Regions from separate parts of the Pseudoalteromonas sp. LC2018020214 genome, predicted to be linked through region 2. Evidence: predicted binding sites of a transcription regulator. Region 2 holds the regulator's gene; the other holds the start of a gene.

Region 1 (15,180 bases), 1.2 Mb from region 2:
ATTAAACCAATTTTATAAAATTATAATAATAGGTATGTTAATAGAAATACCTATTTATTTAAGTGCGAGACTCATAGCGCTGCAGGTTTATCTAGGTATTTAAGAGCGGCTATCTATCATTATCAAATCTAGTTTATGCTGCGCTCTTGTCTGGTTTGTTATATCTATAGATTCAATCATTTCGCATTCGTCGCGGATCATCTCTGAAATAAGGCTAGGGTAGTGGCGACAGTCTTCTGGACGGTCAAGGTAAATACTGCAGGTATACATATTTTTAGCGAGAGGCTCCTTTTTAGGCGCAATTTCTAAAAATGGGCACACTTGAAGTCTTAAGCCTGTTTTTGGGTCAAACCAAATTTCGTTGTTTTTAACGTACTCATAAATTTCGGGGTTAAAGAGCTCCCATAAATCTATTTCTTCTTTCGTTGCGCTTAAGTCGCCGCCACCATATTTAATACAGCATTTACCACACTGGTTACACTCTTTCATAATTTGCTAATTTAGTTGGCTGTTAACACATTTAAGTTAGCTATTAGTGTAGCACCAAATTTATTATTAACGCTCTACTGAATTGCCCCATTGTTTGCTTTTTGGGTGTGTAAAAAAGTTAGATACAATAACTTAAGTTAAAACCCCTTGTTACATTTTATATAGTACAGGCTTTATTTAATGCTTTACTCTAAGGTGGCGAAAAATATTATGAAACCTGCTTGGGCAGCTGTGTAGTTATTAAATGTTGCTGAGCGGGATACCTAAGTAGGATGTAATTATGAAAGAAGCTGTTACTAAGTTAAAAACAGAATTTAATGCAAAGTTATTATATTGGAACAACCTCAAAAGTAGTAAAGCCAAAGCGGCAATCATCTTATTATTTATAGTTGTCATTGCACTTAAAGTGTTTACGACTATCTTTACGTTGGATTGGGTTGCAAGTTTATTCAGTGTGTGAGGTTACTAAGAGTAATTGCGATAAAGTTTAATTACAGTGTGTTTAACGCCTACGCGATGTTCATTATTAATGTATTATTACGATATACACCAAATTAAATAAATCAGTTGTTTAAATACATTTTATAATGACTGTAATGATACATTTTAGCTAAATTGAGTCAGTAAATTAGTTTAGCTGCACTAAAGGATAACCAGTGATGATGAATACAAAAATATATAAAGCGGTACATGACCTAGCAGAAGATTTAATGGCGGCGGCTAACAAAAATAACCGAGAAAAATTTGAATCTTTATTTGCTCAATTAAAAGCGATTTGTATTGAAAACGAAAACACTTCAAAAGATCACCCAGTACAATGGGAAACTTTAGCTGATTTTACCGAAGAGCTAGAAGAGGCAATCACGACTTATGAAAAAGCATTAGAAAAGTCTGTTGCGATTAATAACAAAGATCACATGTCATCAGTTTCTTTTTCAATGGCTACACTGCAGCTAGAACTTGGTCAAAAAGACGAGGCTATTAAAAATCTTCAAAATGCTAAGGTTAGTGCTAATAAAATAGAAGACAAAGAGCTTAAAGCTGAAATACACGATCTACTAGAATCACTTATTGAAGAAGAAGGTTAAATACTTAAAATTTACTAGCTCAGACTTGATCTGACAGTTACCCATATTAAATACTATTTCTTTGGATTTAGCTTAAGTTAATACAATTTAATGAAACGCTGATGGTTTATACCCTCAGCGTTTTTTTATTTCCGCTATTTATAGCTTATCCATAAAGTTCACAATGTACTTTGCAATCTCAACTGGTTTTTCTTCAACACTAAAGTGTCCTGAATCGAGTAAATGTATTTCAGCGTTCGGTACATCTTTCAAATATGCTTTAGCGCCTGCGGCTATAAACGCAGGGTCGTTTTTGCCCCATACAATTAATGTTGCTGGTTGGTACTTGCGTAAATAAGCTTGCCATTTAGGGTAGTCGAGAAGGTTATTGTAGTAATCTTGTAGCAATTGTACTTGAATTACTCTATCGGATTTAGTTTGTAAAAAGTGAAGATCGTGCGTCCAGCTATCAGGGCTCATTACTTCTGGGTTACTTTGTACGTCTCGTAAATATTGCTTATTAATAATGGCTTTATTAGACGTGAACGAATAAATTTTATCACTCTGCGCTTGTGATTTGTCCTCATTCGCGGCTTTAAAAAACGCTTGCCTCGGTAGGGTTAACCCCTCTAAATACGCATTACCATTTTGTACAATAAGTGCATCAAGTTTATTTGGGTTATTTAACAACATTCTAAAGCCCACAGGAGCTCCAAAGTCTTGTATATAAAGGCTGTAGCGCTTTACTTTAAGTGTTGTTAGTAACACTTCAACGTATTGAGCTAGTAATTCAAAAGTATATTTTTGAGTTTCTGGGTTTGGGCGTGCGCTATAACCAGAGCCTAAATAATCAGGTGCAATCACATGATAACGACCTGATAAGAGTGGGATCAATTCTCGGTAGCTGTGTGAAGACGACGGATACCCATGTAAAAGTACAATGGTTTGCTTATGCTGCGCGCCAGCTTCTCGGTAAAATATCTTTTTACCGTTTACATTTGCATATTTGTAAGTGGTTTTTGAAGGCCATACAGCATCAGCGGCATATACTTGAGCGGTAAACGTAGATATTGAAACTAATAAAAACACAATAAATGAGACGATGTGAGCAGGTTTTACTTTAAGGCTTTTTTGTATATCTAGGGGCATAGGTAAACTCGTTATTTTTGGTAATGACGCTTTATTAATTTACTAGACCTGTTATTTACACATTTATATTCAGATAATAACGTTGTAGTTTCACAGCAAAGAAGTGTACAGCAGGACTTACAAGATACTGATGAGCCAACAGTGGGCTAGGGCGTTAGCTCTTTATTGGCCGCTTTTTTGTATTTGAAATAGCTTATTAAATAAACGGCTATTGGAATCGTTGGGCTTAAAAAGATGTGAGGATGAAAATAGATACCACGTTCGTCATATGAAAACACATATAACACGACCGCAAATGTTGAAGGTAAAGGGAAGATGATTGCACCGTGCCCAACAGCAGCAAATAGTGTCCACGAGAAAACACTAGACCAAAGCACAGCTCTGATGTAAGCACCTTTATTAGTTGCTTTAGCCTTTTTAGCATAATTACGTGAAACAAAATAAGATATTACCGTTGGAAACAAAGTTAAAATGATACTTAGCAGTATAAGCATAGTGATTCAATTCCTTTTGATATTATTTGCACAACCCAGTTTTTCACAATGTGTTAATTGGTTTGAGTTGATACCGTTTTTAAAGCAGCAATTTGCTTAATTTCATCAGCTGTTAATGCTTGATATAACCTAGGATAGGGCCAACCATAGCCCCATCTGAAAGTCGATGGTATATAAGGACTGCCACCAAATCGAACTCCAACAAGCATAAGGTTCGCTATACTCGTTTCGCCGGCTTCAATAACACACTGTTGCAAGGCTTTATCTGCTTCTAAACGTTGCCAATAAGTGCCACCTTGCCAGTAGGCGTAGTCGTGCGCTTTACAACATGCAAGCCACAACTTTTTATCCTTTGTGGTGCCATCCGGAAAAGCACTACAGCCATCTGATGTGAACGGTTTTATATTTTCAGCATTTACTGTATTACTTAATATGACCAGTAAGACAATGGGACTGAAACGCATTATTTTCATACGAAAGAGTATATTAGTAAAATTATACATGATTTTAAGTGTTACTATTTTAGTTACAAATAATAACACTTTAAAAAGTATAAAAAAGGTTTTTACTGTTTATAGACCGGTTATGCTTATATGATAATTTTGATTAAGCGCTTTTTGTTTAGTTTTTAATGCGTTCTATTTTCTTAGCTAGTTGCGAGGTGTTAATAGTAAAAGTGCTAGTTAAAAAATTTACTACAATATTAGATTAAGGTTTACACATGGTGTGTTGCATTTGTACTTTAGGAGATAAGCTTTGCTAGAACAAATAGAAAGTTGGATTGACGCTACAAATTTAAAATACAATAGTCAAAAAGTGTGTTGTGATAAATTCAGCAATGAATTTGATGGGTTTTATCCTACCGAGTTTTTAAAAAACGCGTATTACGTTGTTGTAGACCAAATACCAAAGCCAGACTTTGCGGGTCTGCGAGAAATGGGCCTAGGTGATTTTGTCGATATGGACGCGGCGGGTATAACGTATAAAAATACCTATTATCTACTTCCTGAGGTTGCAAAAGATTTGAGGGTTCATTTTCATGAGCTTGTGCATGTAGCGCAGTGGCTTAAACTTGGTCCAGACGCGTTTATGATGCGTTACATTAGCGAAATCCAACATGTAGGATACAACGACGCTCCGCTTGAAAAAATGGCATATGCGCTGGATACGCAATTTGCAAGTAAAGGCAATAAAATAGACGTTCTTAGGCACGTAGCCCAAACGCTGTAACTCAATTTTAGGTTTAAAGGAGTTTATATGTACAGAATTATTGGGTGTCTACTTACTTTAGCGTGTATAAATAGTAATGCAGCATCGTTTGAAGAAGATATTGTTTCAGCTCTGCTTGAGCGTACAACTCATGATGTGACTTACGACGGCGCTTATCGCTCTATTGGCTACCCTGGTGGGGATGTACCTAAAAATATAGGTGTGTGCACCGATGTAATAATTAGAAGTTATAGAAAGTTAGGTGTTGATTTACAGAAACTCGTGCATGAAGACATGCAAAAAAACTTTGCGCTGTATCCATCTAAACGTATTTGGGGCTTAACTAAGCCTGATAAAAATATAGATCATCGACGTGTTCCAAATTTACAAGCTTACTTTGAGCGCCATGCAAACGTATTGAGTAAATCCAACAAAGTGAGTGATTATAAAACCGGCGATATAGTAACGTGGATGTTACCAGGTAATTTACCTCATATAGGTATGGTGATTAATGAGTTATCTCAAGATACGGGTAACCCACTTATTGTGCATAATATAGGGCGTGGTCCGCACAAAAGCGATATGCTTTTTGATTATAAAATTACCGGACATTACCGGTTCGTTCCACACTATTGATAAGTTTAATAAACGATAGATGTAAGTATTGATTTTTATTTCAGATCAATACTTACATTGCCATTGGGTTTACAGCAGCACAACAGTATTTCGCCTTCGCGTACAAACGCAAGTGGCTCTTCGTTATACTCAACACTGCCTGACACTAAAGTTGCTCTACAAGCGCCGCAATAACCTTCACGGCATTGGAATGCGACGTCTATTTTCATGGATTCTAAGCAGTGTAGAAGAGAAGGGCAGCCAGCGATAAATTCTATACACTGGCTGTTTTCTGCAAGCGTTATGCTTGCAGTAGACTTGTCACTCATTATAAATCAAAATCACCAAATTCTGATGCATCAACTTGAGAGTCAATTTGACCAACAAGGTATGAGCTTATTTCTGCTTCTTGTGGTGCTACTTGCACGTTATCAGACACTAACCACGAGTTTATCCACGGGATAGGGTTACTGTTGTTTTCAAACTGTGCTGGCAAACCAATCGCAGTCATACGTGCATTGGTAATGTATTCAACGTACTGACATAAAATATGTTTATTTAAGCCAATCATCGAACCATCTTTAAATAAGTATTCGGCCCACTCTTTTTCTTGCTCTGCAGCATCAACAAACATTTTAATTGCTTCGTCGCGGCACTGGGCAGCAACAATCGCCATTTCTGGGTCGTCCTTACCGTCTTGCATGATGTTTAAAATATGCTGAGTACCAGAAAGGTGAAGTGCTTCATCGCGTGCAATTAGCTTGATGATTTTAGCGTTACCTTCCATTAGCTCGCGCTCAGCAAATGCAAACGAACATGCAAAGCTTACGTAAAAGCGAATCGCTTCAAGAATATTTACCGACATCATAGCCAGGTAAAGTTTCTTTTTAAGCTCAAATAAATTAATGATAACTGTTTTACCGTTAATCTCGTGTTTGCCTTCACCGTATAAGTTGTAAAGCGATACAGAGTTAATTAAGTCATCGTAGTATTTAGTTACGGCATCAGCACGTTCGCTAATTTTATCGTTGCTAACAATGTCATCAAAAATAAGCTCAGGTGCTTGTGTTACGTTACGGATAATATGCGTGTATGAGCGGCTGTGAATTGTTTCACTGAACGCCCACGTTTCTATCCATGTTTCAAGCTCTGGTAGCGATACAATTGGAAGTAGAGCCACGTTTGGCGAACGACCTTGTACACTATCAAGCAGTGTTTGGTATTTTAAGTTGCTTAAAAATATATGCTTTTCGTGATCTGGTAATGCTTGAAAGTCTAAACGGTCTTTACTTACATCTACTTCCTCAGGACGCCAAAAGAAAGACAGTTGCTTTTCAATTAACTTTTCAAAAATTGGGTATTTTTGTTGGTCGTAACGAGATACGTTTACAGTTTGGCCAAAAAACATTGGCTCTTGCATTTGGTTATTATGGTTTCGGCTAAAAGTAGTATAAGACATGTTTATCACTCAAAAAACTATCAGAAAAAGCGGGCTAAATGCCCGCTTAAAATAAAAATCAGCAGTTAAATTTTACACGCGCCGCCTTCACAATCGTCATCTTCCACTTCTGGAGCATCTTCTTGTGAATCTGAGGCGCCATCGCGAGTATTGTGGTAATACAAGGTTTTAACACCTAGTTTGTACGCGCTTAGTAAGTCTTTTAACAAGACTTGCATAGGTACTTTACCGCCTTCGAACTTGTTTGGATCATAATTTGTATTTGCAGAAATTGTTTGGTCAACAAATTTTTGCATTATGCCAACAAGCTGTAAATAACCATCGTTTGATGGAATGTCCCATAGTAGCTCGTACTGATCTTTTAAACGCTCATACTCAGGAACAACTTGTTTTAAAATACCGTCTTTACTTGCTTTAACGCTAATATGCCCACGTGGTGGCTCAATACCGTTAGTTGCGTTAGAGATTTGCGACGATGTTTCTGATGGCATTAACGCACTTAGTGTTGAGTTACGCATACCGTGCTCTTTAATACTTGCACGTAGTGTATCCCAATCAAGATGAAGTGGCTCATCACAAATTTTATCTAAATCACGTTTATACGTATCTGTTGGCATAATACCTTGTGAATACGTTGTCTCGTTAAACTTAGGACATGCGCCACGCTCTTTAGCAAGCTCGTTTGATGCTTTCATTAAGTAATATTGAATAGCTTCAAAGGTTTTATGTGTTAATGCATTAGCACTGCCATCAGAATAACGCTTACCGTTTTTAGCTAGGTAGTATGCGTAGTTAATTACGCCTATTCCTAGTGTACGACGACCCATAGTTGCATTTTTAGCAGCCGGTACAGGGTAGTCTTGGAAATCAAGTAAGTTATCAAGTGCGCGTACTGCAAGTTCAGCTAGCTCTTCAAGCTCATCAAGTGACTCTATTGCACCTAGGTTAAACGCAGAAAGTGTACAAAGGGCAATTTCGCCTTCTTCGTCATTCACGTTATTAAGTGGCTTAGTTGGCAATGCAATTTCTAAACATAAGTTAGATTGGCGAATTGGCGCAACTTTAGAAATAAATGGGCTGTGTGTATTACAGTGATCCACATTTTGTAAATAAATACGACCAGTACTTGCACGCTCTTGCGCAAACATAGAGAAAAGCTCAATGGCTTTAATGCGTTTTTTACGAATAGATTCGTCTTGTTCATATTTAACGTAAAGTGCGTCAAACTCAGCTTGGTCTTCAAAAAATGCATCATAAAGGCCAGGTACATCTGATGGGCTAAATAATGTAATGTAATCATCTTTAATTAAACGAGAGTACATTAATTTATTAAACTGTACGCCGTAATCTAGGTGACGAACGCGGTTGTCATCTACACCACGGTTATTTTTAAGTACAAGTAGGTTCTCTACTTCTAAATGCCAAAGCGGGTAGAATAATGTTGCTGCGCCGCCACGTACACCACCTTGTGAACAACTTTTAACCGCTGTTTGAAAGTGCTTATAAAAAGGGATACAACCTGTGTGATACGCTTCGCCGTTACGAATATGGCTACCTAGCGCACGTATTCTACCTGCATTAATACCAATTCCCGCACGTTGTGAAACGTATTTAACAATAGCTGACGACGTTGCATTGATTGAATCAAGGCTGTCGCCACATTCAATCAATACACACGAGCTAAACTGGCGAGTAGGCGTACGTACACCCGACATAATTGGCGTTGGTAGAGATATTTTAAATAAAGATACTGCATCGTAAAAACGTTTAATGTAATCAGTACGTGTTTCACGTGGGTAATCTGAAAATAAGCTTGCCGCAACTAAAATATATAAAAACTGTGCACTTTCGTATATTTCACCCGATACACGGTTTTGAACGAGATACTTACCTTCAAGTTGCTTTACAGCAGCGTAGCTAAAGTTAAGATCGCGAGAATGATCAAGGTATGCATCAAGCTCATCTAACTCTTGCTCTGTGTAATCTACTAGTAAATGAGCATCGTAGCGTTTATCGCCAACCATTTTTGTTACGTGGTCAAATAAACGTGGTGGCTCAAATTGACCGTACGCTTTTTTACGTAAATGGAATACAGCTAAACGTGCAGCTAAGTATTGGTAATCAGGCGATTCTTTTGAAATCTGATCCGCTGCTGCTTTAATGATGGTTTCGTGAATGTCTTTAGTACGAATACCGTCGTAAAACTGAATGTGCGACTTTAATTCAACTTGCGAAACCGAAACGTTGTTTAAACCTTCGGCGGCCCACTCAATAACGCGATGGATCTTATCCAGATCAAGAGGCTCTTTACGCCCGTCACGTTTGCTTACAGATAACTGTTGGTTCATTTGCCTGTATTCCTTGGGAATTATGTATTTTGACCAATGCTTTATACCTCGCCGGGGCAAGGTATATACTCATTTATTATAAGTTTCGCCATATTTGCGAATTTAATTGAATAACATTTGGCCACAATATCTGGTGTTGTTCAATTTAGAGATCACAAGATAGTGTGGTCTGAGTTGTTTTGCAAGGGACATAATTGCCCCTATTTGTGGATAACTTCGGGATAACGTATTTGTGTTAGTAGACACTCACCTTCGAACAATCATTTAAGTTGAAATATGCAAAAATCAACTAATGATCTGCTAAATTTACGCATTTTAAAAATAAATTTTGACTGCTTTTTTTATCAGCAAGCTTTGCGTAAAAACTAACACAATCACAATATATAGTGTTTATTAATTAACATGGCACTATATATGGTTAAAACCATCAATTGGGCTTTGCCAGTTAAAATCAGCATTCCAGCTGTTGGCTTCATCAATACTTGGTATGTAGCCCCAAAGTGCCGTTGCTGTGCGCATACCTGCGGCTTTGCCTGCTTGTATGTCTCGCTGTGCATCACCAATGTACAAACAGCGTTTTGGTTGCACTCCCATAAGCTTTGCACAGTATAGCAGCGGTAAAGGGGATGGCTTAGCTTCAGCTAAGGTGTCGCCACTTATTACTACACTAGCATTTTTCAATGCGGGAATTGCTGCCACTAAAGGATCAGTTAAAAACCCCGGTTTGTTAGTCATGATCCCCCATTTGATCTTTTTCTGATCAAGGGCAATAAGCAACGATTCAACACCGCTGAAGCAATGCGTGTGATTTGCTATGTTTGCAGCGTATTCGTCAACTAATTGCTTAATAAGTTCGCTTTGAGGTTGTGTGTCCCATAACTCTTTAAAACCAGTCTCTAATAATGCGCCTGCGCCGTTAGATGCCGCAGGGCGGTATACATCACTACTAACAGGCTCTATTTTATTATTAATGAGAACTGCATTTAAAGCCGCACCTAAATCATCAGCGGTGTCGAGTAGAGTGCCGTCTAGATCAAATAAAAATGCATCGTACTCAATAAGGGAGAGGGGGGCTTGAGAGTTAGCCATTAAGCTAACTTCTCAAAGTACAGTATGTAATTTACGCTAACGTCACTATTGAGCGTATATTGCTTTGATAGTGGATTATAAGAAAGGCCTGTACTTGCACGAACTTTTAAACCCGCTTGCTCTGCCCATGCAATAAGCTGCGCAGGTTTTATAAACTTTTTATGGTCGTGTGTACCTTCAGGGACCATTTTTAAAAGCTTTTCAGCGCCAACAATGGCGTATAAATATGCCTTAGGTGTTTTGTTTAGGGTTGAAAAAAACACGTCTGCGCCTGGTTTGGCAAGTGCAGCTACGGCATGAATGATAGATGCTGGGTCGGGAACGTGCTCAAGCATTTCCATACAGGTTATTACATCAAAGCGCTCTGGGTGTTGCGATGCAAACTCTTCTGCTGGCACTTTTATGTAATCTACATTTACGCCAGTTTCTAAACTGTGCAACTTAGCAACAGTTAAAGGCTCTTGCCCCATGTCGATGCCAGTTACTTTTGCGCCCATGCGCGCCATGCTTTGGCTTAAAATACCGCCACCACAGCCAACATCGAGTGTTTCTTTATCGAATAAGCCTTGCGTTTTGTTTGCTATAAAGTCTAAACGTAACGGGTTAATTTCGTGAAGAGGTTTGAATTCTCCGTCTAGGTCCCACCAACGCTCGGCGATGGCTTCAAATTTTGCTATTTCTGCGTGATCTACATTTTGATGTTCGGTCATAAAATACTTCCTCGTCAATCTGAGGCCATTATATAGGGCTAAATTGATAAATCGCAAAGTTTTGCGCCTGTAAATTAAAATTAATTGTGATAGCATGGCTGTTAGAAATAATAACAATACTCTTAATACCCAATACCGGGTTGTTGAGAGCTGATACTGAAGGAATGTGATATCAAATGACTGATCTCGCCAATGAAATTCTGCCAGTCAATATTGAAGACGAGTTAAAAAACTCCTACTTAGATTACGCAATGAGCGTAATTGTAGGACGTGCATTACCAGACGTACGTGACGGCTTAAAACCTGTTCATCGCCGCGTTTTGTTTGCAATGAACGAGCTTAGTAATGACTGGAACAAGCCTTACAAAAAATCGGCCCGTGTGGTCGGTGACGTAATCGGTAAATACCACCCACACGGCGACAGTGCAGTTTATGACACGATAGTTCGTATGGCTCAGCCATTCTCACTGCGTTATATGCTAGTAGATGGCCAAGGTAACTTCGGTTCGGTTGATGGTGATTCAGCAGCGGCAATGCGTTATACAGAAGTACGTATGGCTAAAATGTCGCATGAGTTATTAGCCGATCTTGAAAAAGAAACGGTTGATTTCGTTCCTAACTACGATGGCACTGAGTTCATCCCTGATGTTTTACCAACGAAAGTTCCTAATTTATTAGTGAATGGTTCATCAGGTATTGCAGTAGGTATGGCTACAAATATACCACCACATAACTTAACTGAAGTTGTAAATGGTTGTTTGGCACTTATTCAAAATCCAGATTTAACTATTTTAGAGTTAATGGATTATATCCCTGGTCCTGATTTCCCAACGGCTGCAATTATCAACGGTAAGAAGGGTATTGAACAAGCCTACTTAACTGGCCGTGGTAAAGTGTACATGCGTGCACGCGCCGACATCGAAACCGATGAAAAAACAGGCCGTGAAACAATCATCGTTCACGAAATTCCTTATCAAGTTAATAAAGCTCGTTTAATTGAAAAAATTGCTGAGCTGGTTAAAGATAAGAAAATTGAAGGTATTAGTGCGCTACGTGATGAATCAGATAAAGACGGTATGCGTATCGTTATTGAAATTAAACGTGGTGACGTAGGCGAAGTTATTTTAAACAACTTGTATTCACAAACTCAGTTACAAACTGTGTTTGGTATGAATATGGTTGCGCTAATTAATAACCAACCTAAATGTTTCAATTTAAAAGAAATGTTAGAAGAGTTTATTATTCACCGTCGTGAAGTAGTAACTCGTCGTACAGTATTTGATTTACGTAAAGCCCGTGACCGTGCACACACGCTTGAAGGCTTAGCGATTGCGCTTGCAAACATTGACCCAATTATTGAACTTATTCGTAAATCCCCTACACCTGCTGAAGCTAAAATTGCTTTAACAGCGCGTCCGTGGGAATTAGGTAATGTACAAGGTATGCTTGAAAAAGCAGGTGAAGACAATGTTGCTCGTCCAGATTGGTTAGCAAGCGAACTTGGTATTCGCGATGGTCAATATTATATCTCTGAGCAACAAGCTCAAGCAATTCTTGATTTGCGTTTACATAAGCTAACAGGCCTTGAACACGAAAAAATCCTGACCGAATACCAAGCGTTATTAGAACTAATTGCTGAACTACTTTATATTTTGGCAACTCCTGAGCGTTTAATGGAAGTTATACGTGACGAGCTAGTTGAAATTAAAGAGCAATATGGTGATGAGCGTCGCACTGAAATTAATGCAGCTGCTCACGATATCAGCCTTGAAGACTTAATTACTGAAGAAAACGTAGTAGTAACGCTTTCTCACGAAGGTTATGTGAAGTATCAGGCATTGTCTGATTACGAAGCACAGCGTCGTGGTGGTAAAGGTAAGTCAGCAACGAAGATGAAAGATGAAGATTTCATCGAGCGTCTATTAGTTGCAAATACACACGATACTATATTGTGTTTCTCTACGGCCGGTCGTTTATATTGGCTTAAAGTGTATCAGTTACCACTAGCGAGTCGTGCAGCGCGCGGTAAGCCAATTGTTAACTTGTTACCACTTGAAGCTGATGAACGTATTACTGCTATATTGCCAGTACGCGAGTACGCAGAAGATAAATACATCTTTATGGCAACAGCATTTGGTACAGTTAAGAAAACACCATTAACGGCTTACAGTCGTCAACGTGCAAGCGGTATTATTGCTGTTAACTTAAATGATGGCGATAGCCTGATTGGGGTTGATATTACCGATGGTAGCAACGAAATTATGTTGTTCACTGATGCAGGTAAAGTTGTACGCTTTAAAGAAGCTGAAGAAACAACAGTTGTTGATGAAAACGGTAACCCAGTATTAGACGAAGAAGGTAACCCTGAGATTCGTTTCAAAGGTGTTCGCCCAATGGGTCGTACTGCTACAGGTGTTCGTGGTATTAAAATGGCCGATGATCAACGCGTAGTATCGTTAATTGTACCAAAAACTGACGGTGCTATTTTAACGGTAACTGAAAATGGTTACGGTAAGCGTACACAACTAGAAGATTACCCATCTAAGAGCCGTGCAACACAGGGTGTTGTATCTATCAAGGTGAGTGAGCGTAACGGTGCTGTTGTTGGTGCTGTACAAGTTGATGATAACGACGAAATTATGATTATTTCAAATCGTGGTACCTTAGTACGTACTCGCGTTAATGAAGTTTCTACGGTTGGACGTAACACCCAAGGTGTTATTTTGATCAGAACTATTGACGAAGAGCAAGTAGTTGGTTTACAACGTATAGAAGAGATTGAAGTTACAGAAAGTGACTTGATTGATATTGAAGACGTTGAAACTGTAGATACGGTTATTGATGAAGTAGCGGATGATAATCCTCCTTCAGAATAATTGATATTGAAAAAGCGGCCTTGGCCGCTTTTTTTAATGTTGTTGAAAAAAATTAATAGGGTGTGAAGTTATATTCACTCACTAAAATTCAAAGGTTTAGTGGGTGGGTATTGAGCGTTCATGCTTAGTAGTTAAATTACTGGAATGAGGCAAAGGTAATGAGTAAATATAATTTTTGTGCGGGGCCAGCTATGCTTCCGCAAGCGGTTATGAAAAAAGCACAAAAAGAGTTTCTAGATTGGCAAGATTTAGGTGTGTCTGTGATGGAAATAAGCCATCGTAGCAAAGAGTTTTTAGCCCTTACAGCTAAATGTGAAGCCAGCCTTCGTCGTCTAATGAATATCAGTGATGAATTTGAAGTGCTGTTTATGCATGGCGGTGGTCGTGGTCAGTTTAGTGCTGTGCCATTAAATTTACACCAAGAAGGCAAAGTTGCGGTTTATTGCGAAAACGGCGTGTGGTCAAAAAGTGCAACAGACGAGGCCAACAAGTTTACTCAAGCAACCTCTATTGATGTGCGTAATGATGACAATGGCGAGTTTTCTATTAAACAGGTTGCTGATTGGGTGTTACCAGAAGATGCATCTTACATTCACTATTGCCCTAACGAAACGGTTGACGGCTTAGAAATTTTTGATGTACCAAGCCACCCAACTGCACCGATCGTTGCTGATATGTCGTCAACTATTTTATCACGCGAGATAGACGTTAATAAATTTGATTTAATTTACGCTGGTGCGCAAAAAAATATCGGCCCGTCGGGCATATCAATCGTTATTGTTCGTAAAACATTACTTGAGCGTGAAGGCTTACCTAAGCCAGGCATTTTAGATTACGCATTAGAAGCAAAACAAGGCAGCATGTTTAACACGCCTCCTACATTTGCTTGGTATTTAGCTGCTGAAGTATTTCAATGGCTTGAAAGTAATGGTGGCGTAAAAGCGATGGAAGTTCAAAATATTGCTAAAGCGCAGCTACTTTATGACTTTATTGATGAATCGAGCTTTTATACCAATAAAGTAGCTAAACATTGCCGTTCACGTATGAATGTTCCGTTTTGGCTTAATGATGAAAGCTTAAATGATAAGTTTGTTGCTCAGTCTAAAGATGCAGGGTTACTTGCTCTTGAAGGCCACAGAATTGTGGGCGGTATGCGCGCAAGTATTTATAACGCAATGCCTATTGAAGGTGTTCAAGCACTTGTAGACTTTATGGCTGCTTTTGCAAAGGAGCACAGCTAATGGAGCAGCTTCGTTTAGAACCTATTTCTAGAGTAAATGGCACAGTAACCCTACCAGGTTCAAAGAGTCTATCGAACAGAATTTTATTATTAGCAGCACTTGCAAGCGGTACTACCGTTGTAGAAAACTTACTTGATAGTGACGATATACGCCATATGCTGGGCGCCTTAAAGTTATTAGGTGTAAATGTAACTTTAAATGATGAACGCACTGTAGCCACCGTAGAGGGTGTTAGTGGTGTGTTTAATACACCGACTGAGCCATTGTTTTTAGGTAATGCGGGTACTGCTTATAGACCTTTAACGGCAGTACTTGCTGCCGTTGCTGGTGAGTACGAGCTAATAGGCGAGCCACGTATGGAAGAGCGCCCAATAGGGCACTTGGTTGACGCGCTGCAAGCATTGGGTGGTGATGTTACTTATACAAAGCACAAA
Region 2 (15,180 bases):
TCGTCTTTTTCTTTCTTTTTAACAGGGCGGTTTTCTTCGGCTTCTATCTGATCAATTTTCTCAGCAACTAGTTCGTTTATAACAGAAGCTGGGAGTACTTTTTCTTCACGTTTTGCGCAAACTAAAATACTTTTTTGAGAAAAATGCGATAGTGTTTCGCCATGCTTTCCAAACGCTTTCGTCCAACCAAATGTTGCAAGCTCTTGACCAGTACATGGGCGAAATAAATCTTGCTCTAATGCTTTATCAAAATCTTCTTGGGTGTATGAAACGTCTTGCTTAAAGCGGTAACAAATAAGGTTACTAAACCACATAGGGGAATTGATCCATTTGAAAAATTTGTCCAATCATAGCAATAAAAACAGCATCTCGAAATGACTGATTTGTTACTAGGGCGTGTTGAACTTTATGGATTGAAATTTGTTCAATCCAAGGAAGATTAAATCGCAGCGCGAGGTTTGTAACCTAGTGGGCTCGGTAACTGCTCCTGCGTTACCCTACAGGCTTACATCCATGTAAGAATAAGTAAAAACCGAGCAAAGCTTCCGCGTCCTGCTCACGCCCCTTACCTACATCCATGTAGGCAACAAAGAGTTAATCGTCCCTAGATCGAGCTCAAAGGGCAGCGCATGTTTGGTATTTATGCTGCGTTATCAAATATTTATGGGGAATAACCACACTACATAGGCTCTGCCTTGCCTAAAAACCAAACATGTTGCTGAAAATTCAACCACCAAAGATCAACACGCCCTAATAATTTAATGCATATACTTTTTTTATTCATATTTATCAAAAATAGGCATTGGCTTAGCCATGTTCTTTGGAAATTGAATATAGTAACGCAGACCTTTGCCTGGTTCACTCGTTGCATCAATAGATCCACTAAGAGTTTGTTTAACTAAATTAAACATTATATGGGTACCTAATCCGCTTCCGCCCTCATCGCGTTTAGTCGTAAAGAATGGGTCAAACAATTTTTTCAATTGCTCACTGGTAACTCCGTTACCGTCATCTTTGTAATCAATCGTTAAGTTAGTGTCATCTGCGCTTATTTTGATATCCATCACACCGTTGCTTTTACCTTCAAAGCCATGAATGAGTGAATTCATAATTAAGTTAGTAAAAATTTGGCTGATGGCGCCTGCCGGTAAATTTAAAACTAAATCATCAGGGCATTCTAATTTTATTGTATGGGATGTCTTTTTTAGTTTTGGATGCAGTGAGCGTATTACTTCGTTAGTGTAATCTTTAAAGTTAATAGTTCTTACAGCTTCACTGGCCTGATCGACCGCTATTTGCTTAAAGCTAGCAATAAGCTCTGAGGCTCTATCTAAGTTAGTGGTTAACAAGCTTGTACTTTGTTTTGCTTCGTTAATAAATTCTTCTAGTGCTTTTGGTGAAAGTGTTTTTTCACTGTAAGCAATTTCGAGTTTATTCAAGCGTTCTTGCAAAAACGATATTGCCGTTACACCTATACCAATAGGGGTGTTTATATCATGTGTAATACCCGCCACAAGTCCGCCTAGTGCGGCCATCTTCTCTGTGCCCAATAAACGTTCCTGTGCAAGGCTTAACTCTTCTATATAACGCTGAGATTCAGTTTGTTTTGTAATTAGCTCTTGCTCTGTGCTGCGGCGTAAATCTATTTCTTCAGTGAGCACAATTTTTTGCTTTTCAAGTTCGTATTTTTGCTGTTGTAATTCCATCATTGCTTGGCTTAAGTTTGATGTTTTACGGGCTACGTCTTGCTCTAGTTGTATGTTGTGATGATCGAGCTTTTCGTTACTAATAATGAGTTCTTTTTGGGTGTGCTCAAGCTCTTTTCTGTACTGAACCACTTTATCTATTAGTTTGTTAAACGACTGCTCCATTACTTTTAGTTCGTTATGCTCCTCTGTTTCTATTTCTATGTGCTGTCCTTCTAGCTCATCTAATTCTAGGTTTTCTAGTTGCTCAGTAAGCTCAGCTAAGGGATCTGTAAGAAGCTTTCTAAATGCCATTAAAAATAAAATGATTAAAAAGGTGGTTTTAATCATCGCATTACCAATCAAAAAGTAGATTGATACCATAATTCGGCTGAAAACAACTTCTCGGCTAGAGAACAAGGTAACGTCGCCCACTTGGGTAGCACGGCCAGAAAATTCAAAAATAAGTGGAAAGGTGTAACCAAACAGACCGGATTTCGCGTCTTCTAAAATAGCTTCTTCTTGTACTAACTGTTGGTTATATAGCTTATGTATGTCGAGCGAGCGCCCTAACTGTGAAATAATTTCGCCGCTGTCATCTCGAACAATAATCCCTTCAATCATGGGAATGGCGAGTAAACCTTCTGCTGTTGTAATTGTTTGCTTGGTATTAAGCTCCCAAATTGCACGTGTTAAGCTACGACTAAAGGTTTTTTGTAATGTACTTAATTCATCACGTATATAGTCTTTAGTATTGAGATATTCAGCAAGCACCTGTCCGCAAGTCACTACGAAGGTAAGCAAAAAATAAACGGATAAAACGCTTGTCAGTAGCTTCTTAGAAAGGCTTTTTTGTAACATGAGTGACTTGTTCATCCTTTGTTATTTTTGTAACGTTACTATTGTAATTTAAAAGTTAGTCAATAAACCTCTAAAAATAAATAAAAAAGTTAAAATTTAATAAGATAAATCTAATTAAGTTGGTATGTAGTATTAATGTAATTAAACTCAGCTATGAATTAGTAAATTTGTTAGACGTTAAGTTTTGTAAGTTTGATTAGAATTTAGTTTCGTTAATCATATTTAAATGAGTTAATTCTATATTTATCATTGCATTGAATTATTAATGCGCTAAGTATTTAGATGCGTGTTAAAGTGTCCTGAGTGCAAAGAAAGATGGTCTTTTAATAACTTTGATGGTTGTGTAGTAGTAAACATGATGAAATTTTCTATATTAGTCTGTGATGATTCTGCTGTTGCTCGTAAACAAGTCGTGCGGTGTTTAAATGAGTGTATAGACGCAGATATACAACAAGCTATAAATGGAGCAAACGCCCTCGATCTTTTAAGAGCACAAAACTTTGATTTACTGTGCCTAGACCTCACCATGCCAGAGGTTGATGGTATACAAGTACTTGAAACTATAAAAACAGAAAAAATAGAGTGCTTTGTGTTGGTTATTTCTGCTGATATACAGGAAAAAATGAAGCAACGAGTCGCCCAACTTGGCGCAATTGATTTTATTGATAAACCTATTAACAAATCAAGCTTGAATGAAATATTGCATAAATTTGGCATTCATTAGGTTTTTTCATGTTAAAAAAGGCTGTTTTATCTTTTAATTTAGGGTTGACAGCATAGCCTTTGTTAAGGCAGTCTTAACATATGAAAACAATTAATCGCGTACTGACCATTATTATTACAACCATCATTCTTACTGGATAGTGGCATAGGTCGGTGCAACAAATTTAAAGGCCTGTGTTCACTTAGAACACAGGCCTTTTTTCGTTTTATGGGATGAGGAACATAAACAATGCGAGTTTTAAAATTTGGTGGGTCTTCACTTGCCGATTATGCATGCTTACAACAGGTAGCTCAGTTAGTTAAAGCACAATTAAAAGATGAAATGTTATTGGTGCTTTCTGCTCCAGGTGGAATGACCGATTCGCTAGTTGCACTTGCAAGTGCTGCAGAGCAAGGCTTAGATTTTTCGCAGCAATGGCAAGCATTAGCGAGTCGTTGTGAAGGCTTAAAAGCTGACGTTGAAAAAAGCGGCGTAGTAGTTACAAGCTGGCCAGACCTAGGCGAGCTTAAAAATAAATTAGATGGCGTGTCGCTTATACAGTGTTGCCCTGATCAAGTTCGCGCATTTGTAATTAGCTTTGGAGAGCGCGTTAGCGTTTCTTTAATGCAGGCTTTATTGAGCTCACAAGATGCAAGGTACTTAGAAGCAACAAGCTGTATTGCTTCAACTGGTGGCTACATTGATGCAGAAGCTGATTTAGTGGCAAGTAAAGCTCGCTTTCAAGCTGTGCTTAAAGAAAACCCTGCAACTATTTATATTATGCCTGGTTTTACGGCGAGTAATGATAAAGGTGAGCTTACAACGCTTGGCCGTAATGGTTCAGATTACTCAGCAGCTATTGCTGCGGCATGTTTAGAAGCTGAGATTTGCCAAATTTGGACTGACGTTGATGGCGTATATAGCGCTGATCCTCGTTATATTAAAAAAGCCACTAAAGTCGATTTTTTATCTTATAAAGAAGCGATGGAGCTTTCTTACTTTGGTGCAAAAGTACTTCACCCAAAAACAATTTTACCGTGTGCTAAAGCAGGCGTGCCATGTGAAATTAAAAATACGCATAACCCAGACGCACAAGGCTCATTAATTGGTAACGATTATTCATCTGATGAGCCCGTAAAAGCGCTTTCTAGCTTACAAGACCTTGCAATGTTAACTGTTTCAGGCCCAGGCATGAAAGGTAAAGTAGGCATGGCGTCTAAGGTATTTAACGCGCTTGCTCACGATAACGTATCAATTGTATTGATCACGCAATCATCATGTGAATTTAGTATTAGTTTTTGTGTGCACGAAACAGACCTAGCACTTGCACTAGATGCGCTACAAACTGCATTTGAGCTTGAATTACAAGCAGGGCTTATTGAGCCTGTACAAGTACAACGTAATTTAGCCATTGTTACTTTAGTGGGCGACAACATGCGCGCACACCGTGGCTTAGCGGCTAAGTTTTTTGCATCGCTTGCACAAGCGCAAGTAAATATTGTGGCAATTGCACAGGATTCTACAGAAAGTGCTATTTCTGCGGTAATTGATGGTGAGTTATGTAATGACGCTGTAAAAATATGCCATGAAAACTTTTTCACGCATGTGCCGTCAATTGATGTGTTTTTACTAGGTTGTGGCTTAGTAGGGCAAGAGCTTATTAATCAGCTTGAACGTCAGCAAGCTTGGCTTGAAAAGCGTAATATTAAACTTAACTTGTATGGTGTTGCTAACTCTCGTCAATTACACCTTGATAACGAAGGCATCGCTTTTAGTGATTGGCAGCAAAAATTGGCCTCATCTGAGCAAGCATTTGATTTAAAATTAGTAGAGCAATTTGTTAAGCAAAACCACTTAGTGAATCCGGTATTAGTAGATTGTACATCTTCAGATGCACTTGCCGCGCAGTATGTAGACTTTTTAAATGCAGGTTTTCATGTGGTTGCAGCTAATAAAAAAGCGACAACAAGCTCATACACGTATTACCAAGATTTAATAGCTGCTACGCAAAAGAATAATCGTAAATTTTTATACGAAACTAACGTTGGTGCAGGTTTACCAGTAATCGATAACTTGCAGTCATTATTTGGTGCCGGTGATGAGTTACTAGAGTTTAGCGGTATTTTATCAGGCTCACTTTCGTATATGTTTGGCGCACTTCAAGATGGTTTATCACTTTCTGAGGCAACTATTAAAGCCAAAGAAAGCGGTTTTACTGAGCCAGATCCTCGTGATGATTTATCGGGTACCGATGTAGCACGTAAGTTACTGATCATTGCTCGCGAAGCCGGTATGAAGTTGGAGCTAAGCGATATCGAAGTTGAGTCAGTATTACCACAAGGTTTTGCACAAGGTGATAGCGTTGATGAGTTTATGGCAAAACTACCAAGCCTAGATGCTGATTTTAATGACCGCATTCAAAGTGCTGCGAGCGAAGGAAAGGTACTTCGTTATGTAGGTACAATTAAAGAAGGTCACTGTAAAGTAGGTATTGAGGCTGTTGATGAAAAACATGCGCTTAATGTAATTCGCGATGGCGAAAACGCGCTTGCTATTTTAAGCCAATACTACCAGCCACGTCCGTTTGTAATTCGTGGTTATGGTGCCGGCTCTGAAGTAACAGCAGCGGGTGTATTTGCTGATATTTTAAAAACGCTATCGCGCTAGGAGCTCGTTATGATTGAAGTATATGCTCCGGCGTCTATTGGTAATTTTGCAGTAGGTTTTGATGCTCTTGGCGCAGCGCTTGCGCCAATTGATGGTAGTTTATTGGGCGATGTAGCTGTTGTAAGTGCAGCACCAAGTGACGAATTTATTTGTACTGGCGACTACGCTCACAAGTTACCAAGTGATGCGAATGAAAACTTAGCGTACCAGTGTTTAGTACATTTTAGAGCGCATGTTGCGCCTGATATGCCAAGCGTAAAGCTCGAGCTTAAAAAGAATTTACCAATTGGATCTGGACTTGGTTCTAGTGCATGCTCGGTCGTGGCTACCTTTGCTGCCCTTGATAAGTTTGCACAAACTAACTTAAGTCAGGTTGAGCTTATTGAGCTTATGGCTGACTTTGAAGCTGTAGTGAGCGGTGGTCGTCATTACGACAACATCACGCCATGCTATTTAGGTGGTTTGCAATTAACAGGTGATTTAATCCCTGATAAATCGATTGCACTGCCTGTTGATGAAAATTGGTACTACGTTGCTGCGTTCCCTGGTTTTTCACTCAACACTGCAAAAGCGCGCTCGGTTTTACCAAAAGAGTTGAGCATGCACGCAAGTGTTGAGTTTGCACAGCGTTTGTCGGCATTTAGTAGCTTACTGTTAACGAATCGTTTTGACGATGCGCTAAGCATAATGAAAGATGAAATAGCAGAACCTTACCGCGCACCGCTTATTGAAGGTTTTAGTGAAGCCAAAGCAAACTTACCAGCGCTGGGTGCTGAAATAGTGAGTATTTCGGGCGCAGGACCCACCTTGTTTAGTGTATGTAAAACACTTGAAGCTGCACAGCAATGCGCGCAGTGGTTAGAGGCAAATTACATTAACGAGCAAGGCTTTTGCCACATTTGTAAATTAGATAACGACGGCACGCGTCAATTAACAGTTTTATAGGATAGGTAGTCATGCAATTACATAATTTAAAAGATAGCTCACAAAAAGTGTCGTTCGTTGAAGCCGTAAAAACAGGTTTGGGTCGTAATCAAGGTGTGTTTTTCCCTGAATCCCTTGCCCCACTGTCCGATGTTGATGCTTTACTTGATATGGACTTTGTTACACGCAGTGGCAAAATATTATCTCACCTAATTGGTGATGAGCTGCCAAGCGACACTGTGGCACAAATGGTTGAAAATGCATTTAACTTTCCAGTTAAGCTGGTGGAAGTTGAAGAGAATACATACTGCTTAGAGTTGTTTCATGGTCCTACGCTTGCGTTTAAAGACTTTGGTGGTCGCTTTATGGCTGAGTGTTTAGCGCAATTTAATAAAGATGAAAAAGTAACTATTTTAACCGCAACATCGGGCGATACTGGTGCAGCCGTTGCACATGCTTTTTATAACAAGCCGAATATCGATGTTGTCATCTTATATCCTAAAGGCAAAATTTCACTTGCTCAGCAAAAGCTATTTACTACGTTAGGTAACAATATTCATTGTTACGCAGTTGATGGCAGTTTTGATGATTGCCAAGAGTTGGTTAAAAATGCCTTTTTAGATGAAGAAGTTAAATCAACACTTGGGCTTAATTCTGCTAATTCAATTAATATTAGCCGTTTAGTTGCTCAGGTTTGTTATTACTTTGAGGCCATTGCACAACTACCAAAAGAAAAACGCGCAACAGCGCATATATCAGTGCCAAGTGGCAACTTTGGTAATGTATGTGCTGCAATGATTGGTGCGGTTATTGGCTTACCTGTAGGTAAATTAAGTGCAACAACCAACCAAAATGATACTGTGCCGCGCTTTATGCTTGATAAAACCTGGACGCCAAACGCAACACTTGAGTCGCTTTCAAATGCAATGGATGTAAGTAAGCCAAACAACTGGCCGCGTGTGCAAACAATGTTAGATAATAACTGGTTTAGCTACGATAACTTTTATTCAACTAGCGTAAACGAGGAAGACACGCAATCGGTGATGAAAAAAATTCAACAAACGGGTTATGTTGCAGAGCCTCACACTGCTATTGCGTACCAAGGTCTTGTTGAAAATCGAGCGCCTGGTGCAGCGGGTATCTTTTTAGCCACAGCTCACCCTGCTAAGTTTAAAGAAAGCGTAGAGGGTATTTTAAATATTGAATTAGGTATGCCAAAACCACTTAGCGACGCACTAGCAAAACCATGCCTAGCAAGCGATATAAAGGCCGATTACGACGCATTACGTACAGAAATACTTGCTAAACTTGGCTAAGTTAATTAATTCAAAAAGGCGGTTAAGCCGCCTTTTTTTATAACTTTAGGCTTTTAAATCTAGTGAGTTGCATTTACTAATTAAATGTAGGAAATAGCATTCATTTAAAATCGTTATGGTTTTATAAGAAAATATCATCTTAAAAAGTCTGTGAAATAGTTTCAATCCCTGTTTAAATATCCTCAACTTAAGAGCGTAGGCAAAGAGTCGTTTAAAGCGTACAATAAAGCCTCTAAAAAACACCATACACGTTGCCCTAGGAGACCCCAATGTTAGAACGTAGCATGAATATTTCGGATTTTGATCCAGAGTTATTTGACGCGATAAACAAAGAAACTGCTCGCCAAGAAGAGCACATTGAACTAATCGCTTCAGAAAACTACTGTAGCCCACGCGTACTAGAAGCGCAGGGTTCACAGCTTACAAATAAATACGCAGAAGGTTACCCTGGCAAACGTTATTATGGCGGTTGTGAGCACGTTGATGTTGTTGAGCAATTAGCAATTGACCGTGCTAACGAGTTATTTGGTTCTGACTACGCAAACGTACAACCACATGCTGGTTCGCAAGCTAATGCTGCTGTTTTTCTAGCGCTATTAGAAGCAGGCGACACTGTACTTGGTATGAGCTTAGCTCATGGTGGTCACTTAACTCACGGATCACACGTAAGCTTCTCTGGTAAGCTTTACAATGCAATTCAATACGGACTAGATGAAACAACGGGCGAAATTGATTACGCACAGGTTGAAGCACTAGCACTTGAGCATAAACCAAAAATGATTATTGGTGGTTTCTCAGCGTACTCAGGTATTGTTGATTGGGCTAAATTCCGTGAAATTGCTGACAAAGTAGGTGCTTACCTGTTTGTTGATATGGCTCACGTTGCAGGTTTAATTGCGGCAGGCGTTTACCCAAGCCCAGTTCCTCATGCACATGTTGTAACTACAACTACACATAAAACACTTGCTGGTCCTCGTGGTGGTTTAATTATCTCTGCATGTGGCGACGAAGCAATCTATAAAAAGCTTAACAGCGCAGTTTTCCCTGGTGGCCAAGGTGGTCCTTTATGTCATGTTATTGCAGCAAAAGCAGTGGCATTTAAAGAAGCGCTTCAACCAGAATTTAAAGTATACCAAACACAAGTTGTTAAAAACGCAAAAGCAATGGTTGCTGTAATGCAAGAGCGCGGCTACAAAATTGTATCTGACAAAACTGAAAACCACTTATTCCTACTCGATTTAATCGATAAAGATATTACTGGTAAAGATGCAGATGCAGCCCTTGGTAACGCTAACATCACAGTTAACAAAAACTCAGTGCCAAACGATCCACGTTCTCCGTTTGTAACATCTGGTTTGCGTATTGGTTCTCCTGCAATCACTCGTCGTGGTTTCAAAGAAGAAGAATCAAAAGAGCTTGCTGGCTGGATTTGTGACGTACTAGATAATATCACTGATGAATCTGTACAGGCGCAAGTTAAAGAAAAAGTAAAAGCAATTTGTGCAAAATTACCTGTTTACGCTTAATTGCATAAGCAGCAGTAATTTAGATCACATAAGCTAGGGGCCTGTTTATCTTTCGAGGTTTAATTTGCAGTAGTATGTTTGGTTTTTAGGCAAGGCAGAGTCTATGTAGTGTGGCTACTCCACACAAATAGGCGATAACGCAGCATAAATGCCAAACATGCACTGCCCTCGGGTTCGTCCTAGGGGCGATTTACTCTTTTTGCTCGGTTTTTACTTAGCCCACTAGGTTACAAACCTCGCGCCGCGATTAAATCACCCCTAGATAGAACAAATTTAATCCTGAAAGGTCAACAGACCCTATTTTTTTGCTAAGATTAAAGGCCGCTAAATAGCGGCCTTTTTTGTTTTAAAACGGAAGTACCGAGCTATGCATTGTCCATTTTGTACCGCAAAAGATACTAAAGTTATTGACTCACGCCTTGTTGGTGGAGGCCATCAAGTTCGCAGGCGCCGTGAGTGCAACGACTGCCATGAGCGCTTTACTACATTTGAAGGCGCTGAACTGGTTATGCCTCGTGTTATTAAACAAGACGGCAGCCGCGAACCATTTAACGAAGATAAATTATTAAATGGCTTAAATCGCGCACTCGAAAAACGCCCAGTGAGCACAGAGCAAGTAGACGAAGTAGTGAATATAATAAAATCGCAGTTGCGTGCTACAGGCGAGCGAGAAATTTCAAGCCATTTGGTTGGTGAATGCATTATGGAAGCCCTCAAGAAGCTCGATAAAGTAGCGTACGTAAGATTTGCCTCTGTTTATCGCTCGTTTGAAGATATACGCGAATTTGGCGAAGAAATTGCCCGCTTAGGGGAGTAATACCAATTTTATTAAAAATATGATCATTCTATCGCATTAAATAGCGCACTCACTGCGTTAAAAATTATTCATATAGAACAACTATATGTCATAATTTTCGCCTTGTTATTGCGCTATTTTCTTAGCGCTATAATGGACCACTTATTTAACGCAATTGGTATAATAAATGCTTAACCAAATTACTTTTACTGAACATGATGAAATGTATATGGCACGCGCCATAGAGCTTGCCAAAAAAGGTCGGTTTACTACCACACCTAACCCTAATGTTGGCTGTGTTTTAGTTAAAAATAATCAAATAATTGGTGAGGGGTTCCATCAATTAGCTGGTCAAGGTCATGCAGAAGTAAATGCACTGGCTGTCGCTGGAAAAAATGCACAAGGTGCAACGGCTTATGTAACGCTTGAACCGTGTAGTCATTATGGCCGTACGCCACCGTGCGCCGAAGGCTTAAAAGCTGCCGGTGTGGTAAAAGTAATTGCTGCTATGGTTGATACAAATCCACAAGTTGCTGGCAAAGGCCTTAAAATACTGAGCGACGCGGGTATTGACGTTGCTTACGGGTTACTCGAATCACAAGCTCGCGCACTTAACGTTGGCTTTTTTAAGCGTATGGAGCAAGGCTTACCTTATGTGATTTGCAAAATGGCAGCGAGTATTGATGGTAAAACAGCGCTTAAAAATGGGCAAAGTAAGTGGATCACAAGTCCTGCTGCTCGACAAGACGTACAATTATACCGAGCGAAAAGCTGCGCTATTTTAACCGGTGCCGATACAGTGTTAGTCGATGATGCTAAACTTAATGTGCGACTAAGTGAGCTGCCTTGCACACTGCCTACTGATTTGCCGCTTCGCCAGCCCGTGCGTGTTATAATTGACTCTCAAAACCGTTTAACACCTGACCTTGCTTTATTTGAAATCCAAAGTGATGTAATAATATTTACGACTAGGGTTGATAAATCATTGCAATGGCCGCATTTTGTAAAGCATATTGAAGTCAGTGAAAGTAACGGTAAAGTTGATTTACAAGCCGTTTTAGAAAAACTTGGGCAACTGCAGTTTAATAATGTTTGGCTTGAAGCTGGCGCAACACTTGCTGGTAAAATGACAGAGCTTAATTTAGTTGACGAGTTTGTTTTTTATTTAGCGCCTAAACTAATGGGCCATGATGCAAAAAGTTTAGTTAATTTTCCTGAATTGACGAGTATGCAAAACACCGTTGATTTAACATTTAATGAATGTGCGCGCATTGGTGACGATTTACGTATCACCGCGTCAAAACTCATTAAAATCACTTAATAAAAAGAGTAGTGCTATGTTTACTGGGATAATAGAAGCCACAGGCAAAATTGCTTTATTACAAAAAAAACAAGGCGACTTAGCCATTCGTATCCAAAGTGCTGATCTTGATATGACAGACGTAAAGTTAGGTGACAGCATTGCAACTAATGGTGTTTGTTTAACTGTAGTTGATAAACATATTGATGGTTTTAGTGCGGATTTATCTAATGAGACGATTAGTTTGACCGGTTTTGCTCACTATGCTTTAGGACAAACGGTGAATCTTGAAAAAGCCATGCAACCTGTTTCTCGTTTAGGCGGTCATTTAGTGTCTGGCCATGTTGATGGTATCGCAACAATTACAAGTATTACAGCAAACGCCAGAGCAACAGAATATTGGCTTACAACTGACGAAAATTTAATGAAATACATTCCGTACAAAGGTTCGGTATGTATTGATGGTATAAGCCTGACAGTAAATGCTGTAGAGGGCAATAAATTCAAATTAACAATTGTCCCACACACGAGTGAGCAAACCACAATTGCTCATTTTAAAGTAGGTACCCAAGTTAATTTAGAAGTCGATCAAATTGCACGTTATTTAGAGCGCCTTATAAAGGGTGCAGAGCAACCAACGGGCTCTGATATTTCGATGAGCTTACTCGCTAAAGCGGGTTTTATTAAATAACGAAACTGACAACTTACACGAGCAAATTTATGAATTTACACAGTGCGCAAGAAATCATCGACGATATTAAAGCCGGTAAAATGGTTATTTTAATGGATGATGAAGATAGAGAAAATGAAGGCGATTTAATAATAGCTGCTGAGCATATTAGCGCAGAAGCGATTAATTTCATGGCTACCCATGGCCGTGGTTTAATTTGTTTAACCATGACGCAAGAGCGTTGCGAGCAACTTGATTTACCGTTAATGGTTAAAAACAATGGCGCAGCATTTTCGACTAACTTTACAATGTCGATAGAAGCATCAAAAGGTGTTACAACCGGTATTTCAGCAGCAGATAGAGCGCGTACAGTGCAAGCGGCTATAGCTAAAGGCGCAGTCCCAAGTGATATTGTTCAGCCTGGACATATTTTTCCTATTATGGCGCAACCTGGTGGCGTATTAACTCGCGCAGGACACACTGAAGCTGGCTGTGATTTAGCGCGTTTAGCTGGACTTGAAGCATCATCTGTTATTGTTGAAATACTTAATGCTGACGGCACTATGGCACGTCGCCCTGATTTAGAAGTTTTTGCGAAAAAGCACGATATTAAAATTGGCACCATTGCTGATTTAATCGAATACCGCAACTTAAACGAAACAACAATTGAGCAAGTAGCAAAATGTAAGTTACCAACTGTTCATGGTGAATTTGATTTAGTTACTTACAAAGACACAATTGACGGCCAATTACATTACGTATTGCTCAAAGGCCATATAAAAGATCAAGAGCCGACAAATGTACGTGTACATTTGCAAAGTACCTTTAACGATATTCTACTTTCAGACAGAAGTGCTGACCGTAGCTGGGGCCTTTCAGAAGCAATGGCTTATATCGCTAAAAATGAAGGTGCTTTAGTTATTTTAGGTAAGCAAGAAAGCACTGAAGAGTTAGAGGCAACTGTGAAAGCATTTGCAGCAGCTGATGCTGGCGAAAGCGTTACGCCACGTAAATTCAAAGGTACATCTCGTACTGTTGGCGTAGGTTCGCAAATACTTGCCGATCTTGGAATTAAACAAATGCGATTAATGAGTCGCCCTAAAAAGTACCATGCACTTTCGGGCTTTCATTTAGAAGTTGTTGATTACGTTGAGCCACAATAAGCATCACGCTTAAACTAGGCTATTATTTTATTTTTATGGTATGATGCGCAGCAATTTTTGCGCAATCGCAACCGCTTGAACTTATTTTTAGGGTTATCAAATGAAAATTATTGAAGGTAATAAGTACGCTCCAGGCAAAAAATTTGCCATTGTCATTTCTCGTTTTAATGACTTTATTGGTAGCAGCCTCCTTGCAGGTGCTATTGATGAGCTAAAACGCACAGGTGGCGTATCAGATGACGACATTACCGTTATTTATGTGCCAGGCGCGGTAGAATTACCTTTAGCGGCTAAACGCGTTGCGGCAAAAAAAGAGTATGATGCAATCATCGCATTAGGCGTAGTGATCAGAGGTGGTACACCACACTTTGACCTAGTTGCTGGCGAATCAAACAAAGGTCTTGCGCAAGTATCACTTGAGTATGATATCCCGGTTGCATTTGGCGTATTAACCACAGAAAGCATTGAACAAGCAATTGAGCGTGCTGGCACCAAAATGGGCAATAAAGGCGGCGAAGCTGCTTTAGGCGCGCTTGAAATGGTTAATGTGTTAGATAAAATTTAAGTTTAAGGAATTTTTGTGAAACCAGCAGCAAGACGTAAAGCACGTATCTTAGCACTCCAAGCCGTTTATTCTTGGCAAATAAGTGGCAATTTAATTGCCGATATCGAACAACAAATGTTGATCGAAACAGACGTTACTAAAATTGATGTTGAATACTTTAAAGATCTAGCGACGGGTGTTGCTGTAAATTACAAGCAACTAGACGAAGCTGTATCACCACATTTAACACGTCCGTTTGATGACTTAGATATGGTTGAGCGTGCAATTTTACGTTTAAGCAGCTATGAGCTTAAGTTCCGTGAAGACGTACCTTATAAAGTTGCTATTAACGAAGGTATTGAGCTGGCCAAAATTTTTGGCGCTGAAGACAGCCATAAATTTGTAAACGGTGTACTTGATAAAGCTGTTAAGCATTTACGCAAGTAAGTAAACCGTTAAAGAGGGGAGCCGGCATAGGCCGGCTTTTTTGTGTATGAAGGAATTTGAATTAATTAACCGCTACTTTAAAGGTCGCGGTATCACCCGTCGTGATGTAAACCTAGGTATAGGGGATGATTGCGCTTTAGTAACCGTTCCACAAAACTGCCAACTTGCCGTTACAACAGACACTCTTGTTGCTGGCGTACACTTTTTTGATGATATTTCCCCTCGTGCATTAGGTCACAGAGCGCTTGCTGTTAATTTAAGTGATTTAGCGGCCATGGGCGCGGAGCCAACTTGGGTTTCAGTTGCGTTAACTTTGCCAAGTATTGACCCACAGTGGATTGAAGAGTTTACTGATGGCATGCATGAAATTGCTGAATATTTTAATGTGCAGATTATAGGTGGCGATACAACTCAGGGCCCATTAACCATCACTATTTGTGCGAAAGGGACTGTACCCGAAGGTACTGCACTTCGTCGTAGTGGCGCAAAAGTGGGTGATTGGATTTATGTTACGGGTCCGCTAGGTGACGCTGGACTTGCAATTGAGTCTCGCAAACAAGGTATAAGTATTGATCCAG

The links. Region 2 encodes NrdR, which represses ribonucleotide reductase genes. Its sites were predicted from a motif close to AAACACNANATNTNGTGTTT; they were not measured.
Region 1: a site for NrdR is predicted at 8,950-8,969, ahead of nrdA (class 1a ribonucleoside-diphosphate reductase subunit alpha). Genes of this name have one in related genera too.

The regions. Positions count from the first base shown of each region.
Region 1 covers NZ_CP066804.1:1,676,783-1,691,962, forward strand. Annotated here, with positions in the region: gene JG479_RS07370 (YkgJ family cysteine cluster protein) at 100-489, opposite strand; gene JG479_RS07375 (hypothetical protein) at 770-949, shown strand; gene JG479_RS07380 (hypothetical protein) at 1,149-1,577, shown strand; gene JG479_RS07385 (alpha/beta fold hydrolase) at 1,716-2,705, opposite strand; gene JG479_RS07390 (hypothetical protein) at 2,852-3,199, opposite strand; gene JG479_RS07395 (hypothetical protein) at 3,253-3,663, opposite strand; gene JG479_RS07400 (hypothetical protein) at 3,956-4,429, shown strand; gene JG479_RS07405 (DUF1287 domain-containing protein) at 4,457-5,044, shown strand; gene yfaE (class I ribonucleotide reductase maintenance protein YfaE) at 5,080-5,352, opposite strand; gene nrdB (class Ia ribonucleoside-diphosphate reductase subunit beta) at 5,352-6,482, opposite strand; gene nrdA (class 1a ribonucleoside-diphosphate reductase subunit alpha) at 6,548-8,830, opposite strand; gene JG479_RS07425 (HAD family hydrolase) at 9,239-9,919, opposite strand; gene ubiG (bifunctional 2-polyprenyl-6-hydroxyphenol methylase/3-demethylubiquinol 3-O-methyltransferase UbiG) at 9,919-10,629, opposite strand; gene gyrA (DNA topoisomerase (ATP-hydrolyzing) subunit A) at 10,806-13,505, shown strand; gene serC (3-phosphoserine/phosphohydroxythreonine transaminase) at 13,664-14,746, shown strand; gene aroA (3-phosphoshikimate 1-carboxyvinyltransferase) at 14,746-15,180, shown strand, end outside.
Region 2 covers NZ_CP066804.1:2,889,484-2,904,663, reverse strand. Annotated here, with positions in the region: gene rdgC (recombination-associated protein RdgC) at 1-314, opposite strand, end outside; gene JG479_RS12885 (sensor histidine kinase) at 777-2,546, opposite strand; gene JG479_RS12880 (response regulator) at 2,902-3,270, shown strand; gene thrA (bifunctional aspartate kinase/homoserine dehydrogenase I) at 3,499-5,916, shown strand; gene thrB (homoserine kinase) at 5,926-6,861, shown strand; gene thrC (threonine synthase) at 6,873-8,156, shown strand; gene glyA (serine hydroxymethyltransferase) at 8,426-9,682, shown strand; gene nrdR (transcriptional regulator NrdR) at 10,050-10,499, shown strand; gene ribD (bifunctional diaminohydroxyphosphoribosylaminopyrimidine deaminase/5-amino-6-(5-phosphoribosylamino)uracil reductase RibD) at 10,666-11,799, shown strand; gene JG479_RS12845 (riboflavin synthase) at 11,816-12,469, shown strand; gene ribBA (bifunctional 3,4-dihydroxy-2-butanone-4-phosphate synthase/GTP cyclohydrolase II) at 12,499-13,611, shown strand; gene ribH (6,7-dimethyl-8-ribityllumazine synthase) at 13,712-14,176, shown strand; gene nusB (transcription antitermination factor NusB) at 14,192-14,602, shown strand; gene thiL (thiamine-phosphate kinase) at 14,649-15,180, shown strand, end outside.